3 regions of the Paenibacillus sp. FSL R5-0345 genome follow, and region 2 is predicted to be linked to each of the others. Evidence: predicted binding sites of a transcription regulator. Region 2 holds the regulator's gene; each other region holds the start of a gene.

Region 1 (5,900 bases), 1.4 Mb from region 2:
CCAGGTGTTTCGCGGGAGATAAGCCGCACAATCTCTTCTTGCACACTATTCGTATCTTGATATTCATCTAACAGAACCTCATCGAATTGGGCACGGTACTCCATCGCTGCATCAGAAGGCAGGGAATGGCCCGGTAGAGAATCTGGATGACGTAAAATTTGCAGACAATAATGCTCCAAATCACTGAAGTCGACGAGACCCCGTCCTGCTTTTTCGACTCGGTAACGTTCACCGAACGCTATCACCGTCTCAGCAAGCTCTGCCATAAGAGGAGCCGCCTCATTCAGTTCTCGCAAAAAAACATCCGCAGGACGGCCAAACAATGCCTTCTGAAGATCTAAAATACTCTTCTTCACACTATCGCGCAGTTCTTTAACCATTTCCTGCAGTCCAGGATCTGTCGAATCCTTCTTACAAGCTTTCAATTTCCCAAAGTATACTTCCATGAAAATATCATATAATTCTGCCCATGGCCGTTCATTCACAGCCTCCTGCAATGCATTTACCATCTCAAGATCGGCCGTCAGATTCTCGGCATAAGGCGCCGGACCACCTGGCTGTAGCGCGATCTCTCGGCCTTGGATAAGCTGACTGGCTGCACCCGCAAGGGTCAGCTTCGCTTCTTCAAGAATACTTAGCACCCAAGGAGTCCGACCTAAGCTATCTGTGTCTGGTAATGAGAAATCAGCTGCGGTATCACGAAGCCACTGCTCTGGCCAAGGATGGCTGCGGGCATAATCATGCAGTCGCTGTATGAGCGCATGTACCGCATCATCGCTGCGTTCACCACTGAACCAGTCAGCAAGCTGTACAAATACACTATCCGCGCCATCTTCACCTACTTCACCGTATTTTTCCTCCAGTAGCTCTTGAAGCAGCTCCTGCCGCATCATCTCTGCTTCATGTTCGTTCAGTATACGGAAACCGGGATCTATAGGAATAATCTGATAGTAACGCCGAATCACTTCCAGACAGAAGGAGTGTAGTGTTGTAATCGAGGCTTTCCCGAGCAACGACAGCTGACGGCGTAAATGGTCATTATCTCCATTCTCCTCAAGCTCCCGATCGAGTGCTTCCCTAATCCGCTGGCGCATCTCGGCAGCAGCAGCTTTGGTAAACGTAGCTACTAGCAATCTATCTACGCTAAAGCCATTCTCTTCCTTGCTGATTTTGCGAATAATCCGTTCTACAAGTACCGCTGTCTTACCGGAACCTGCCGCCGCGGCAACGAGGATATCATCACCGCTCTCAGCAATGGCGCGCCACTGGTCATCACTCCATATGCTTCCTTCCGGTTTCGCTTCTATTTCAGACTTCATACTCACGGTGTAGTTCCTCCTTTGCGGGACAGCAGATCCCAAATAACGTCCTTCCCTGGCTTACCCAGATTGTTGTAGCCATTACCTTCCACGGCTTCATCGAACTGGCAGACGGGTCTAAAGGAACAGAATGTGCAGGCTGTCTCCTGCCCAATCCGGTATGGCTCAATCGCCACATCACCTTCCGTAATGCGTGTCCCGATATCCGAGATCGTTCCCCGAACGGATGATAATAAGTGCCCCCATTGCTCTGGTGTAGCTACAGAAGCACTACTATAAAAACTGCCATCAGCTTTTACTGCTACAGGCACGATAGAAGAATACCCTTTGTCTAAAGTCGTATCCATCAAGGATACGACCTCGCGGTCTGCTGTAAGCAGTCCTTTCATCTTGAAGCGTTTCAGCAATTCTTGTTCTGCCTGTTCCTTGTTCATCCCGTTAGATGAGGTTAACAGTGGGTCATGTACGTGAAAATACAGTGTCCCTGCTGGAAGCGCCGGTTGCCCGAGCCATTGCTCCGAGTACGTAAGCAGCACATCCAGATAGGTCAGCATCTGTAGCGATAATCCATAGTACACTTCATGCAGTTTGAGATCTTTTTGAGACGATTTATAATCAATTACTCGCAGAAGAATTCCATTCTCTCCACGGGCCATGTCTACACGGTCAATCCGTCCAACAACCTCCATCACACAGCCATTCGGCAGCGTAATTCTTAAAGGAGGCAACTCCTTATCCGGTCCAAAATCCAGCTCCAGCCCTACCGGCTCAAAGCTACCTCGGCGGGCATGCTCGCCCAGAATCACAGAAGCACGTCCAACAATGTTTTTTAGCTTGCGGGAAATGTATCCGTAACGTTTAGAGCTCATCAGAATTTCACCCTGTAGCATCGGCGATAAACGTTCTACCGTTTCACTTGCCTCACGCCGACATTCCTCTGGAGACAAGCTTCCCCAGCCGCGGCCCTCTTCTTTCAGTCTTACCGCCATGTCACTTAACGCAGCATGGAACAGTTGTCCAATATCAGGTGCTTGCAGCTTATATAGCTGGCGTTCCTTCAATCTAAGTCCATAGGATGCAAAATGGGAGAAGGAGCAAGCAACAAACTTCTCCATCCGGGACACACTGCCACGCAGTGTCGATCCCCCATACAATCGCAGGCTAGTACCTCGCTTTAGCTTCGTTCCCTCATTACGATAAAACAATGAACTGAGCAGACGTTTCAGTTCGAGGCTTCGTTTCTCATCAGACGCAAACCAATTATAAACATCCCACCACAATACAGGTATCTCGGTCCCTTGACGCCACTGGCGTAGCTGCATAATCAATGCACGAAGACTCTGTTCTGGATGACCAATGTAACCCAGGTGAATGGAATCTCTGACTTCATCTGGTAGTCCCGCAGAGGGAAGTGTGGATAGGATGTGCTCATGAACCCTTGGGAACATTCTATGCAAATGACGGATTACCTCAGAGGGAAGAAGCGCCTTGCCCTCATCATCAGCAGTGGCGTAGCTAATCCAGAGCTTTCGACTTCCTGTCGTTAGCGCATTATAGATCAAAAACCGCTCGTCCAGCAGCTTACGAGAAGCACCAGGAGCAAGCTCCATACCGGCGTTCTCAAGCACAGAGCGTTCGCCTTCCGAGAGAATTCCATCTTCCTTAAACTGCGCAGGCACAACACCTTCATTAAATCCAAGCAAAAAAGCGTATTTAACTCCCGTTGGTCGAGTCCGATCCATGTTACCAACCAGTACTTGATCGAGCGCGGGAGGAACAAGTCCCATCTTAAGCTCAGCAAGTCCTGTCTCTAGGACTCCGGTGAACACATCAAATTCAAGTCTTTCGTTGCCCATCATTTCAACGATCTGATCAAGCAGATCAAGCACTGCACCCCACAGCTGACTATGTTCTCTAGCCTTCTCGGGTTGCCCCTTCTCCATAGAATCAACACTAAGTTTCTCCAGCTTTCGAGCAACATCCGTCTCATCCAGCAGCTTGTACACGGCGGTACAAAGTTCAAGACCGCTTCTACTCTTCTGTATCCGTTTCTCAAAAGCAAATAGAGGACCCGTTATACTGGCACGGCATCGTTCCATCGTAGCAAGCAGTTCTTCATCCATCTGTCTGCCGCCTTCCAGCGACAAGCTAGGAATTCCTTTCCAAGAACGGCCATCCGTCCAGCGATACCCTTGAATCCCACAAGCCAGCACATAATTCTCTAAATCATCCATATCCTCACGCGTAATACTCCCGTCCAGCGGCAGCAAAAGCTCTGTCTTTACGCAGCGGAAAACATCCTCGAAGCGCCAGCGTCGACGCACTACATCCAATGCGGAACGTACAAACTCTACCAATGGATGATGCAGCTCATTTACCTTCTGGTCCAGAAAAAATGGCACTCCATAATCTTGGAACAACGGTTTAATCAGCTGTTCGTAATCTCCAATATTACGCATTAATACGGCCATTTCACCATATTTTGCACCTTCATCTCGTGCCAGCCTGATCATTTCACGCAGCGCTCCCTCAACCTCTGCTCTGTGAGAAACTGCTGCACCTATAGATATTGCTTCATTTGCCAGTTCATCTGCACCAAACCAGACCTTTCGACGGTCATATCCCCTTTCGAGATGAGCAAGAGCAGGACTTTCTTCAAAACGCGGAAGAACCGCTGGCTCCAAAAGCTCGTCCCACACATCCATGCCCAGCTCTTCAGCTATTCCACGCAGTTTAATGTAAGTAACCGCAGTTGGGTGAAATAATTCAAGCTCATTCAACTGATCTCCATAGGGATAGGAGCGATCAAGTGTAAGTGAGACGGTCAACTTCGATGCTTGCTGCATTAATTCTCTAAGCACTACGAATTCCTGTGGGGTAAAGCCATGGAACCCATCTACCCAAATCTCCGCTCCACGAATGTAGGAGGAATCAGGAATATGCTCAGCTAGTTCCGCTAAACGATCCTCTTCATCGATGTAGAGACGCGACATCTCCTTCTCTAAATCGCTGAATACCACCTGTAAATCATCCAGCTTTCCTTCAAGAATAGGGCTTCTTGCAATAGCGCCTCGCATTGCAGACAACTGTTCCTCTAAATCAGTGGAAGCCAAGCAACAACGCTTCATCTCCGTATGCAGTTGATTCAGCCGTTCCACAAAACCCGGTCTGTCTGCTGAGGCACCGAACAATTTCAGTTCCTCTTTGCGACGGCGGATAATTTTATAAATTAACATCTTTTTGCCTTCTTCACTGATAGGCAGGCTAGCGCTACCCCCAGTTTCCTGTTTCACCCGATAGGCAAGCCGAGAAAAGCTTAGTGTCTGCGCCCGAATGCTCCCCTTCACATTCCCTACGGTGAGAAGCCCCCGTTCTGCTCCAAAGGAACCTTGCTCTGGTACTAGAATAATGATCGGTGCGCCAAGAGGCTCCTTCTCTAATGAAGAAGAGATAGACTCCCATATTTTTGTTGTCTTGCCACTGCCTGAGCGGCCTAGTAAAAAGGTTACCGACATAAATGATAGACTCCTTCCGTAGCGGAGAAAATGTATATGATACAAGGTGAAATACTCACCGTGTGATGATGTTCAAATGAAAAAGTTCAGTCGTTCCTCGTCCCCTCAGTATAGCATAACTGCACAAATCAGAACATGCGTTTGCTAGTATTTTCTAATGATTTACAATAAAAAAACTACGAAATAAACAGCAACTAACGTATTTTGTTGACTTGCTGTTTAGTATTTCTAGTTTGTTAATACCCGGTGCGCAACGTTCGATACTTTCTGTTTGGAGCGTAGAGTTAGGGTTCGAGGTTCTCCATCAACATTCTGCGTTCAACACTCAACATTTTTGCTTCTGCTAGCTACATTAATTACTTGCGGACTCAGGAGTCGTTATTCATGAATTTCGAGCTGTTCTGGCAACTTTTCGGACTCCAGTGAAGCTATTCGTCGCGAAAGTCCCCCATCTCGGCTAGTTTGAGGTCAATAGCGCCTGTGGAGTCCGCAACGGTCAAAATCTAGGCTTTTTTCGCTGTTTAGTTTCGTTTGAGTCCTATAGCAACTTCTTCCCTATGAACACCCTAAAGACTGGAGTCGTTGATTTAACGCCGTTTCTGAATTGAAAAATCTTCAGCTATTGAAAAATAACGTTTAGACTGATCCATTAAAAGAAGCAGCGGCAGACCAAAACTTGATAAATAAAGTCTTAGACTGCCGCTGTTATCGTTGAACTAACGCATACTAATCCTAAGAGGCTTATAGCGTTATCTGCCAGTTAGCTTAATAGATAACATTTAACTATAGTTAAATATTTTTCTAATCGGCGAAGTATAACGTTCTTGTCCTCAGTCAGGGGCAAGAAACATGATTCTTTAATCAAAAAAAGCCGCTAAATTAGCGACTTCCAATCTAACATGAGCGTTTCTTAATGAACAGTTGTATCTGATAATCCCACTGCAATATTCCAGTCACAATAATGTTATGAAGAACAAAATCTGGACACACATCGTATTCCGTCTTTGCCCTTTCAAGTAAATTTTGTAATACAGCATTCTTATTCTCTTCGGTACAAATTGCACAC
Region 2 (5,900 bases):
TTGCCACAACGTGCTTGAATATCTTGAATATCCCAAAGAAATGTTAATGGACATTAGTAAAAAACAATCTGCAAATGGAATGCTCTCTCTGATCACTCATAATCCTGTGGCCAAGGTGATGAAGAAAGCCATTATGAATAAAGATCCTAAGGGAGCTCTAGATAGCATTGGGAATATGCGAGAATATAGTGGCATTATTCAAACAGAAATTACGATCTATACGAATGATCAATTGGCGGAATGGCTTGAGAATTGCGGATACGAGGTTAGATGGACTTACGGAATTCATAATATCTATGGTTACATAGCAGACAATGAAGTGAAAATGAATGAAGATTGGAATAAACACATGGTGGAGCTGGAGCTTAAATTAGGCAGTGAATCACCATATAAAGACATAGCGATTTTCACACATCTTATTGCGGAAAAAATCAGATAATTATTCGGATACGATTGTCCTGAAAAATGCATGCAATTGCTGTACTTGGGAGTAAGCTTCTTTATACTGATTGTCGGATTGTTTAATGGGCAATAAGCCTGGCAAGAAGGAGATACTATACACAGGCATTTCACTGCTGTTCATATATATTTTAAGTGTAAGTTCCTCAATAACACTAGCCTCTTCGTCAGCGCTATTAAGCACATTAATATTCGCACTTGAAGCGGTTGATTTGCTGCTTTGTTGACTTTTGGATACTTTTGAATGGGTTAGCGCGTTAACAACAATCTCTGATCCCATTACATTATCGAAGGAATACAGTTTTGCTATAGCTTTTTTACGTGTTTTCGGATCGCTACTGCCTATGGCTATTTTCTTATAGGATTCGTTAAGGGCGATCAAGTGAGATTGATTGGGTGGAATGAACGTTTTGGTGAATATGATGTTAAAGGATGAGATTGCGTTTAACAGCTTTGAAAGATCTGAAGAAGTAGATAGCTTTTTCAATTCTAGAAAACCGGCACTAAGAATTAAGACAACTCCTATAATACCGAATATGTACATCAAGAAAATCAGCATGGAATCACACCTCCTAGTTATCTCAGCAGAGCAAGATTTATTACTTAATGAAAGATATGCCTAAATCTTCTCGACTAGTATCTGCTAAAAGTGAAATTCGTTGAAAAATAGGAACAATTACAGCATTAGCAAAAAAAGCACCCAGAGATCCGCCTTTAATGCATGCTTGGGCAGTTACTGAGTGCTTAGATGAGAGTTATTAATGTAAATAGGTCAAAATTATAAGAAATTGAAAGCCGTAATTTGATCGGTATACACAATTAGCTGCTTGTATTCGATCGATGATTCATAGTTAGCATAGGGTCTTACAGAAACATCATTGAGGACTACAAAGTTATAGCTGAAATTTTTATCGGGATGTTCCGCACCTAAATAAGATATGTATTCATCTACAATGACATCATCCATTAGAGATTTTAAGTCAAAAACATCCTCTTTATTGGAGGCGGAAGGGGAGATCGTCCCTTGAATACTGCCAAATGAGGTGAGTAGATTTACTTTTTTTCCACTAGCTTGATCGTTATTTAACAATAATCCTGAGAGTTTAACAAGTGCATCGACTTTAAAATCGACGAGGGTTCTTATTTTGGAGTTGTTCAAAACCAGACACTTCCTTTCTATTTGAAATCCTGTTAACATTATTCGACATATAACCACATAATTCCTATTACGCCCAAAAAAATTCTTAAATACAAACACACCCCATTCATTGAACCATGAGTGAGGTGTGTTTATTTATGGATAGATTTAATTCCTGATCGTTACTTGTGTTCCAATCGGAACAATCGCAGCTAGTGCTAGCACATCCGCATTGTACATCCGAATACAACCGTGGGAAACTTCGTGACCTATCGAGGAGGGATCATTATTTCCATGTATTCCATAGTGAGGCTTAGATAGACCCATCCAAAAGACCCCAAATGGACCACCTGGATCGGGTTCTTTGTTAATAATAGTGAAGTCACCCAAGGGTGATTGGGTTAACATTTTACCGATTCCGACGGGGAAACCTCTGATCACAATGTTGTTATCAAGAAGATACAGCATACGCTGGGTCAGATCTACAATAATTCGGTAATTTGGCATTGCGCAACACTCCTTTCTAATAGGATATGAGCAGAAAGCCTAAACGGTTATTAATAGAAAATGGCCATTTTAGCGTATGCGAACGCGTGTTCTAGTATGGATAATTTGAGTTAGAAAATAAAAAAAAGCTGTTCCACATTTGTGGAACAGCTTTTGATATTACAGTAAACAGTATCATTATGCTTCTCGTAGAAACGGATACCATCCTTTAATGGACGGTATCCGTTTTGGCTTGGTAGGAGTGCATACTTAGTGGATATCTCGAAATAATCCGATAACTCTGCCGAGAATGGTCACGCGATTAAGGCGAAGAGGCTCGTACGCCGGATTCTCCGGCTGAAGACGTATATGATCACGTTCTTTATAAAAGGTCTTAACGGTTGCTTCATCTTCTTCGGTCATAGCTACAACGATATCTCCGTTATCAGCTGTCTGTTGTTGACGGACAATAACATAGTCACCATTCATTATCCCAGCTTCGACCATGCTGTCACCTTGAACCGATAACATAAATACTTTGTTATCTCCTACATAGTGAGTTGGAAGCGGGAAGTAGTCTTCAATATTCTCAGTAGCAGTGATAGGAACCCCGGCGGTAACCTTACCTACGACAGGAATGCGTGCGACGGTTTGTGCGAATTGATGGACATTCTCGGAATCCTCTTGGCCAAGCAATTCTATTGCACGTGGCTTCGTTGGATCTCGACGGATAAGTCCCTTCTTCTCTAGCCGATCCAAATGACCGTGAACTGTGGAGCTGGAAGCAAGACCAACAGCTTCTCCAATCTCCCGAACGGAAGGAGGATAACCCTTGCTGCGGACTTCGCTACGTATAAATTCCAGGATCGCCAGCTGGCGACTTGAAATCTTTGACATTGGAATCAACCCCATATAGTAATGTTTGGGAAAATTATAACATAGAACTACCGTTCGCACAAACATAAGTTCTAACTATTATAAATATTAATTCGAAAGAGTTAATAAATGGTAGTCTCGTATTGATAAAGCGAACTTTAAAACAATGATCAGCTGGATTCTTTTTATAGATGATAGGGTGATTTACTCTTTTCAAAAAAAAGAGAACAATTGTTCTGAAATAGTATTGAACAAAACACATGTTCGTGTTATTATAATTTCAAAAGTAAGAACAAGTGTTTGGAGGATGATATTCATGTTAAAATACAGTACATACCGTAGCATCTACGATAAAGCCCCCGTGGTTGAATCTTTAGGACATAATCCTGTTACCCGTTATTCAGCTCAGATTAAAGAGATTACAGCGCTTTTGCTTGAAGGATTGATGCGTTTGTTCCGGAGAGATTTTGTTATTAAACTTACATTGATCATTGTGCTCGTACTATCAGGACTCACAGTAGTAGGTAATGTATTTGCAGGATCTACTACTTTAATGAAGGATGAGAAGCGCGTAGTGGTTGAACGCGGAGATACACTTTGGAGTATTGCTCTTGAGAATAAACCATCGGATATGAAGACGGCTGTATATATAGAAGGAATTAAAAAATCCAATGGCATTAAAGGCAGTCAGATTAATGCTGGAGATATTCTCAGTTTACCTATTTATTAATATTCTAAGAACATAATAGAAGGACATAAAGAGCTTGCAGGGAGTAAACCTTGACAAGCTCTTTTTCTCATGGCAGAGTTAGAATTAATTTATATGGGGAGGGAAAGTTTTGAACATTGATGAGTTGGTCGCGCGTATTAACGAATTGGCACGCAAACAGAAGAGCGTAGGCCTTAATCAAGAGGAAACGGCGGAACGCGCCAAGCTTCGTGAAATCTATTTGGGGAATATTCGCAATAACTTCCGAGCACAATTGAATACGATTGAATTGGTCGATAATGATGAGCATGAACAAGGTAACAAGGGGCTTAAGCATTAACACCCTGTTCCTTTTCATAGATACTACTGGATGACTAGGGGGAACGCATATGGCCCGTTCTTGGGAAAGAATGGTTCAACGTAACACACAGCAAATTAACAAGCAAAGAAAGAAACAGGGGAAGGAAACGATTTACGCATCAAAATCCAAATCTCCTGGCAAGAACAGTGAAACCTTTAAAGGCCGTAACATTGCATTTCCAGTAGTGTTATTAGTGCTTGGTACTATGTTTTGGATGATTGGTTCGGTAGATCAGGCCAAAGGCAATGGTATGCTGATGAATTGGCTAGGAGTCGTTTTGTACTACTTACTAGCAGCACTTCTGTTTTTCCGACGTCCGTATTTGAAGGTGGAGAATGCTAGACTATCCACTATAAAATTCAATCGCGAACGCTATTTACCAGCTTCTGATATTGAGAAAATTATCCTTTCGCGTGGAGCTGTTGTTATTAAGCATAAAGGCAAACGCACGAAATGGATTTTTACCAGACTTATGAATCGTTATGATACAACTGCGATGGGGACTCGACTGGAAGCATTCGCAAAAGCTCACCAAATTGAAGTAGTTCACGAATAGAAATTAACCAGCCATGGGAGAGGGAGACCTGTAATGCCAATTTCCGCTGTACTATTTGACCTTGATGATACACTGCTCTGGGATGATCGGAGCGTCAATGAAGCATTTCGTTCTGCATGTGAAGCCGCTGGGGATACGATTGATCCACAAGAACTGGAACTTGCGGTGCGTAAAGAAGCCATAGCACTATATGAATCATACGAAACGAACCCATTTACAAAAATGATTGGGATTAATCCGTTTGAAGCACTTTGGGGGAACTTTACTGCAGGTGAACAACCGGAATTCCGTCAATTGGAGCAGCTTGCACCGGGCTACCGTAAAGAGGCGTGGCGTCGTGGTCTTGCAGCACTTGGTGTAGAGGACGAAGTTCTTGCTGAGACATTAGCAGCCAAATTTGCAGCAGAGCGTAGAAATCGGCCTTACATCTATGAAGAAACAATTCAGGTGCTCGAAGAACTGAAGGGAAAAGTGAAGTTATTGCTTTTGACTAACGGATGCCCTGCATTGCAACAAGAGAAACTAGATGGTGTACCTGAAATCGTTCCTTTCTTTGATCATATCGTAATTTCCGGAAGCTTCGGCAAAGGAAAGCCGGATAAGGATATTTTTCTGCATGCTCTAGAGCTTCTAGATATTGCACCTGAGCAAGGGGTTATGGTCGGTGATAAGCTTACAACGGATATTCGTGGTGGGTTGGCAACAGGTTTGACTACGGTTTGGATTAATAGAAAAGGCAAACAGCCGGATCCGGAAATTCAGCCGGATTATGAAATCAAACATCTTGGAGAGCTTCTTTCATTAGTCCAATCTTTATAAAGTAGAGTAAGAGGCTTTGAATCATTGAGCCTTAAGAAGGCAGTAGGTTCCTGGGTTACTAGGAGGCTTACTGTCTTTCTTTATATCTACATATTGCTTTTTAAAATTGATGAAATTATCTAGTATATGATTTTAGTCACAAGAGTTAAGCTGAATTGATATGAAATACTGAAAAACCAATAATAATGTGTATAATAGATGGAGAATGTATAACATGAATTGGTAGATTCTTAGTACTCAAATCGGCTGGGAGGACTCTATATGAAGATTTCAAGAACAATCGTTCCTTTATTATTAGGTGCAACACTTTTAGTTCTGGGAGGATGTTCATCAGACCAAACCAAACATTCTGGAATACATAATATGAACATGAACATGGACATGTCTATGGAACCTATCAAAGTTGAGTTACATTGGAGTCCTGAAGAGGTTGTTGTAAATCAGAAGGTGACCTTTGAGGCTGTGGTGACGCAAGATAACTTGGCGGTGGATGATG
Region 3 (5,900 bases), 1.3 Mb from region 2:
AATTATTATTGCTGCAGGCGCTAAGGATGACAGTCAACATTAGCGTTCCTATTAGTAACACTTTTTTCATTTATTTATCCCTCCACTTAACAGAATAATGTCGCTTTGTGTAAAGTGCAAATGAAATTTATGTAAAATGACTATTATGTTATAATTATTTCAATTGTAATTAGGGAAGGAGAGTTTTTATGCCTTATTGCACAACCTGCGGTTCAGAATATAAGCAGGGCGTGAAATTTTGTGGAGAATGTGGATCTAGCATTGACGGCACCGCTCCAGTGACCGCCCGGCGTCCATCAGCAAATCTAAACGCTACTCAAGAAGTCGTACTCTGGAAAGGTAAACCGGCTAGCATCTCGGATCGCCTCAAAGGAATCGTACGCCTAAACACGACTACGTACACCATTACAAGCCAGCGCATTATGGTAAAGACCGGACTTATCGGTAAAAATGTCGAAGAAATTGAATTACTGCGCGTACGCGATTTATCCGTAGCACAATCTATCATGGACCGGATGCTCGGCATTGGTTCATTAACTGTATTTTCTGATGATGCCTCAGCGCCTCAGCTTCTTTTCCGAAAAATTCGTGATGCCCAAACCGTTAAAGATGTCCTGCGCAAAGCCGTACGTGACGAGAAGATCGCCAACAACATTAGCTATCGCGAACAAATCTAAGACCGTTCGGACGTTAAAAAAGCCCCGGATCCGGGGCTTGCTCCAAACAGATGTTCTTTTATGGCAGATAGAACGCTCCTGCTGGGATAACTCCCTTTGGCTGGCTAGGACTTTCCCACTGTAATACAATCCGCGCGTCACCTTCATTCTCATAATACTCCACTTTTATTTCATGCAGCTTGCCCGCAATCAGATTCACACTGCCTTTACGCTCCTGTCCACTCTGATTCACCCAACTGTCAATGATCAGCATTCCATCAATCCACACCCGCACCCCGTCATCAGAGGAGGAGTAAATGGTATAAGTCTCACTATAAGCTGCCGTGAGCTTCCCGCTCCAACGTATAGAGAATGCATCGACACGAATGGCTGGATCGGGTGAACCCTGTTTCCATGAAAATTGGATGTTCGCATCCGTTCGCGTCAACGCAGGAGTCCCGCTAAGGGTCATATTATTGTAATATTGCCCCCATAGCCCGCTTTGCAGCACACTATCTCCCTTAGCAGCCACAATCGCTGCCTCAGCAGCATATTCATCTCGTGTGAATACATAGCTGTCGTTCATAAAGGCTCTAATCACCGCATCGGTGTTTTTCTCATAAAGAAGCTTGCCCCAGGTCATCTGATAAGACCATTTGGGCTGTGATTTAGATAGTAGCGCAGGGGACGGTAGCTCTCCGTTCTCTCCAATCGCGATCAGCTTTCCCCGGCCAAGATCCCATAGACTATCATAGTGACTTCCCTTGAAATCGCCGTCATAGATGTCTAGCGCTAGCACATCTACTTTGTCACCGCCCGGGTAGTATTCCGCAGGGTCATCACTCCACTGATTTTGGGCGTTTGTACTCCATACCCACAATAAATTATGCAGCTTATGATAGCCGGTAAAGCGGTCAAACATAAGATTCCACAGCTTCACGTAGTTGCTCTTCTTTCCCCACCAAAACCATCCGCCATTCATTTCATGATAGGGCCGCCAGAGCACAGGAACACCTGCGTCATTCAGTTTTTTTAAAGAGAGGGCTATCTTATCCAGATCAGCGATCAGTGCGTTGTACTGAGCAGTACCCGGTGTTATATATTTGTCAAAATCAGCGTTGCTTATGCTCGTAGATACGTTAGCCCAAGCCGGCGCTGTTCCTGGCAGCTGAGCGTGATAGCTAATCGTTATGATTCCACCAGCTTTATACCAGCGAATAGCGCTGCTAACAACCCAATCCCGCTGATTGTCTATTAGCGCCGCCGTCTGATTATTGATTGCCCCCAGCTCGTAGCCGTGAAGGGCAGCGTATTGCCCGCTGGTATTTTTCAGCTTCCCGTTGAATTCATCCGCGCTCTCCAAATAATCATGTTGTCCACTAATCCATCCTTTTCCTTGCAGAAAATAAAGGGTATTCAACAATTTCTGAGCCGAAGGTACCGTTTCCGAATCCGCCGGTGTCATTTGCAATTTACGATACGCTATCTGCCACTGAACATCACTCACAAACCTCGATGCCGAATCCACCATATTTCGAAGGCTGCGCTGTTCCATCCACTCTCACACCCTTTTAACTTTTTTAAGTTATAGTATGGGGACAATAGTGACATGAACTCAGCGAATGGACATGAAGTTATAAAATAACGGCTCCCGGTGATTCCCCGACTTACCTCGTATATCTCAGCGGCAGTAATTCGGTGATCTCATATTTGGCTAACCGGCCTTCCTCGGATACAATAACCTTACAATCCTTCCCGTAATCAGCAATTAACTCACGGCACATCCCGCAGGGGGAGACTACTTTAATCTCTCTTTCCTCGCTATCCGGATCAGAATGCCTTACCGCAACTATCGTATCAAATTCCTTATAGCCTTCGGAGATCGCTTTTCCAATCACCATTGCTTCTGCACAGACCGTAATCCGCCCCATGCTCGCTTCTACATGTACTGCGGTAAAAATCTCCCCTGTCTTAGTACGAAGTGCCGCCCCCACATGATGCCTTTCCCATTCATAACGTCTAGTAATAATATCTTCAGCTGAGGCGATAAGCGTCTGATCCTCTATAGTAATTAAATACTCCATTTCCAATTGCGTCCTCCTCTTGTTTTTCCTAAGTATATTAAATCGCACTACATTATGATATAAGATATACTATTTTAAGCGCGAAAAAAGGAGGAGCAGATATGAAAACAAAAAAATTAATCACCAGTCTCATCATTGTTGTGTTACTTGTCTTGGGCAGTTACTGGTTTGAACAGAACGGAGACCCGGCAGCCCCCTCATCTCCATCCGATTCCGAAGTTGTTCAGCTGATCTTCCCGTCAGATCGTTATCCTGAGACCGCTAAGCACATTCAGGATGCGATTGCCAAAGGGGAATCTGCCACATGTACCATTAACCGTGAGCAGGCTGAAGAGAACCGCAAAGAATCCTTAAGAGGGATCCCTACCAAAAAAGGCTACGACCGCGACGAATGGCCCATGGCCATGTGTGATGAAGGCGGCGAAGGGGCCGACATTGAATACATAACGCCAAAAGATAATCGCGGTGCAGGAAGCTGGGTTGGTAATCAGCTAGAAGATTATGCGGATGGAACCCGCGTAGAATTTATGTTCAAATAACGAGCTTCGTAAACAATGTTCCAAAAGAATAGCCCCATCCGGTATACACCGGATGGGGCTACAATGTGCATCAGCTAGCTTAGAATAAGCAAGCTTTAGTGATGATAACCAGCAAGATGAAGAGTACCAGAATAGCTCCCGTTGAAGTAAAAGGACTACACACCGGACCTACGTTTGCTGGGCTTACTACAGGACCTACGTTACAACCACAATGTTCCATTCCCATTTTTAATTCCTCCTAATGATTAATGACTACAGCACAAGATATGTAAAAAGGAGATAAGCCGTTTGGGCGAATTGGCAAACAAAATGCCGAACACCTAATGAATTAAATGGACAGAGTCGATATACAGGATATACACGAAGGAGGTGCAATATGGATATAGCTGCATTATCAATGGCAATGAGTCAAGCATCCTTAGCTCAGAATGTGGGGATACAGGTCATGAATATAGCCAAAAATCAGGCTGAAACCCAGAGTCAAACGATGGTGGAAATGCTGGGGAAAAGCGTTGCTCCGAATTTAGGAAAAACACTTGATATTAGTGTTTAATTGCATTATGCTAAGGACACACAAGAACACTCGTTCTTATGTGTCCTTATATTTTTTTTACTTTACATAGCCTTCGGGCTTTTCTTTTGTTCATTTATACGAACATACGATCCTATAATTGATTCTGAATGAGGTGAATGATGTGGATAACATGAAATCCTATTATCAAATGACTGCACTGGAGAAGTGGACGGAAGATTTATACAAACGTCTAAACCTTACTCAGCCTTCGCAAATTTCGATTGCCTATATTGCAGAACGGCTTAATATTTGGGTTCATTATTTGGATGTAAGAAGCAAGAGTATCGAAGCATCAGCGGGGATGTACACCATGTTTATCGATAACCGGCTTCCAGCTAGCCTGCAGCGGCTAGAGTTTCTCCACGATCTCTGTCACCTGCTCCGGCATGGTACCAATCATATATTGATGCCAGAACATTTTACGCGGGCACAGGAGGATGAATCCGAGCGTTTTATTCTTTATGCAGCTATGCCCTACTCCATGATCTCCCGTTTGAAATTGCCAGAACAACGAGAGGAAGCCATTAGCTATCTTGCAGCAGAATTTCAAGTGCCAAGCGAGCTGGCTTTACAGCGGATTGATCAGATCCAAAGACGTGTTTTTCAGGGGCAATTATTGGCCGTGATGGGAAGAAACGAAGAACGATTAACACATATTCAATAATGACTGCGGAGATAATAAGGGTAGTCGCAATGAAGGACCATTAATGATTATGGTGGAATTTCTCGCAAGGGGGAACGATATGGAAGCCATTAAAGTAATTGAATTATTGATGACTCATCCAGATTATAACGTAGATGCAGTACACCCCGAAATTCCGGATTTTGTTGGGATCGAGTCGATTGAAGTGGATCATGAAACAGGGACCTTCTCCATTTTATTGCAAGAACCCAAAGACGACTGAAGATGATTTGTGTAAGCTCATAATAAAAAGGCAGCAAGTATAGTATACCCAGGCAATTCTTTACCTACACGGGTTTAACTATCGGCGGGAAATTTGCTGCCTTATTTGTAATTATAAGCTCTGTTATGCGACAAATTGAATCAAACCAATAAGAATTAGAATGAGGAATATACCCACAACACCCCAAATAATAAACCATAAGACTCTTAGCCCTGGCAGTTTTGGACTTGAATGATTCTCGAGTACCTTAATACGTCGCTCCAACTCCTGTATTTTTTCCTCTTGCTGCGTCATCTTTTTTCCTCCCTTCTAATGTGTAAACTAATATATTATCTTATAATATATACATTTTATCTAAATGGAGGAAATTAATGAAGAAAAGAACAAAAATAATTCTTGTTACTCTCATTATTGTATATGGAGTTGCTTCCTTAGCGCTTCACTCCTTCCGAAATCAGATGAACAATGAGATCATTCATTATCTAGTAGATGCTAGAGATTATATGAATGAAGATCTTTATAAAGTTTATACCCAGATTGGTAAGGCTCCCGTAGTAAGCACAACGGTTATCTTTGCAGATGAACCTAACGCAAGATACTTTTATAGAAAAGAGAAGGATCTGATTTATCAATACAGCATGGCTCCTGTAAAAGGTTCTGATCCAAAATATACATATAAACATATTGAGGAGCGTCTCCCGTAAAGGGGGAACTTCTATTATAAAAACGCGATTGTCTCAGCAGTCAGGATTATGGCTACTAAGACAACCGCGTTTTTTTAGATCCTAACCCTTGATCTATATGTCTAACAAAATTTTCTCAGGAACATAATGTGACCAAATGCCGTCCTAAATGGTGTTATAGGTAAAGGGGGCATAGAATCATGCAGCGATCCATGACCCGGCCGGGAAATCATGTGATAAAGAGTTACGAAATCTACGCAGATATGCTGTTCCGAATCGCCTTGGTCCATCTAGGCAGCCGCCAAGATGCCGAAGAAGCTACTCAGGAGACCTTCATCAAACTGATAGAAAAGGTGCCAAAGTTCAAAGATGCTGAACATCAGAAAGCATGGCTGATCCGCGTAATCACCAATCATTGTAAAACATTACTGGGTAGAGGCTGGCGAAAGCGTGAGGTTA

Evidence for each region. Region 2 encodes LexA, which represses DNA repair genes until DNA is damaged. Its sites were predicted from a motif close to CGAACATATGTTCG; they were not measured.
Region 1: the regulator LexA is predicted to act here: its motif matches at 4,965-4,978, upstream of addB (helicase-exonuclease AddAB subunit AddB).
Region 3: the regulator LexA is predicted to act here: its motif matches at 3,932-3,945, upstream of R50345_RS22210 (ImmA/IrrE family metallo-endopeptidase).

The regions. Positions count from the first base shown of each region.
Region 1 is NZ_CP009281.1:5,134,738-5,140,637, forward strand. It holds gene addA (helicase-exonuclease AddAB subunit AddA) at 1-1,319, opposite strand, end outside; gene addB (helicase-exonuclease AddAB subunit AddB) at 1,322-4,834, opposite strand; gene R50345_RS22765 (MerR family transcriptional regulator) at 5,729-5,900, opposite strand, start outside.
Region 2 is NZ_CP009281.1:3,745,751-3,751,650, reverse strand. It holds gene R50345_RS16625 (methyltransferase domain-containing protein) at 1-439, shown strand, start outside; gene R50345_RS16620 (hypothetical protein) at 440-1,018, opposite strand; gene R50345_RS16615 (hypothetical protein) at 1,238-1,618, opposite strand; gene R50345_RS16610 (L,D-transpeptidase) at 1,766-2,104, opposite strand; gene lexA (transcriptional repressor LexA) at 2,354-2,980, opposite strand; gene R50345_RS16600 (LysM peptidoglycan-binding domain-containing protein) at 3,276-3,689, shown strand; gene R50345_RS16595 (DUF896 domain-containing protein) at 3,799-4,008, shown strand; gene R50345_RS16590 (hypothetical protein) at 4,058-4,585, shown strand; gene R50345_RS16585 (HAD family hydrolase) at 4,619-5,404, shown strand; gene R50345_RS16580 (FixH family protein) at 5,666-5,900, shown strand, end outside.
Region 3 is NZ_CP009281.1:5,008,961-5,014,860, forward strand. It holds gene R50345_RS22185 (hypothetical protein) at 1-70, opposite strand, end outside; gene R50345_RS22190 (PH domain-containing protein) at 189-677, shown strand; gene R50345_RS22195 (glycosyl hydrolase) at 736-2,211, opposite strand; gene R50345_RS22200 (cytidine deaminase) at 2,324-2,740, opposite strand; gene R50345_RS22205 (NucA/NucB deoxyribonuclease domain-containing protein) at 2,842-3,279, shown strand; gene R50345_RS31420 (hypothetical protein) at 3,359-3,505, opposite strand; gene R50345_RS30940 (YjfB family protein) at 3,656-3,832, shown strand; gene R50345_RS22210 (ImmA/IrrE family metallo-endopeptidase) at 3,984-4,517, shown strand; gene R50345_RS31425 (hypothetical protein) at 4,567-4,758, shown strand; gene R50345_RS31430 (hypothetical protein) at 4,882-5,052, opposite strand; gene R50345_RS22215 (hypothetical protein) at 5,130-5,462, shown strand; gene R50345_RS22220 (RNA polymerase sigma factor) at 5,642-5,900, shown strand, end outside.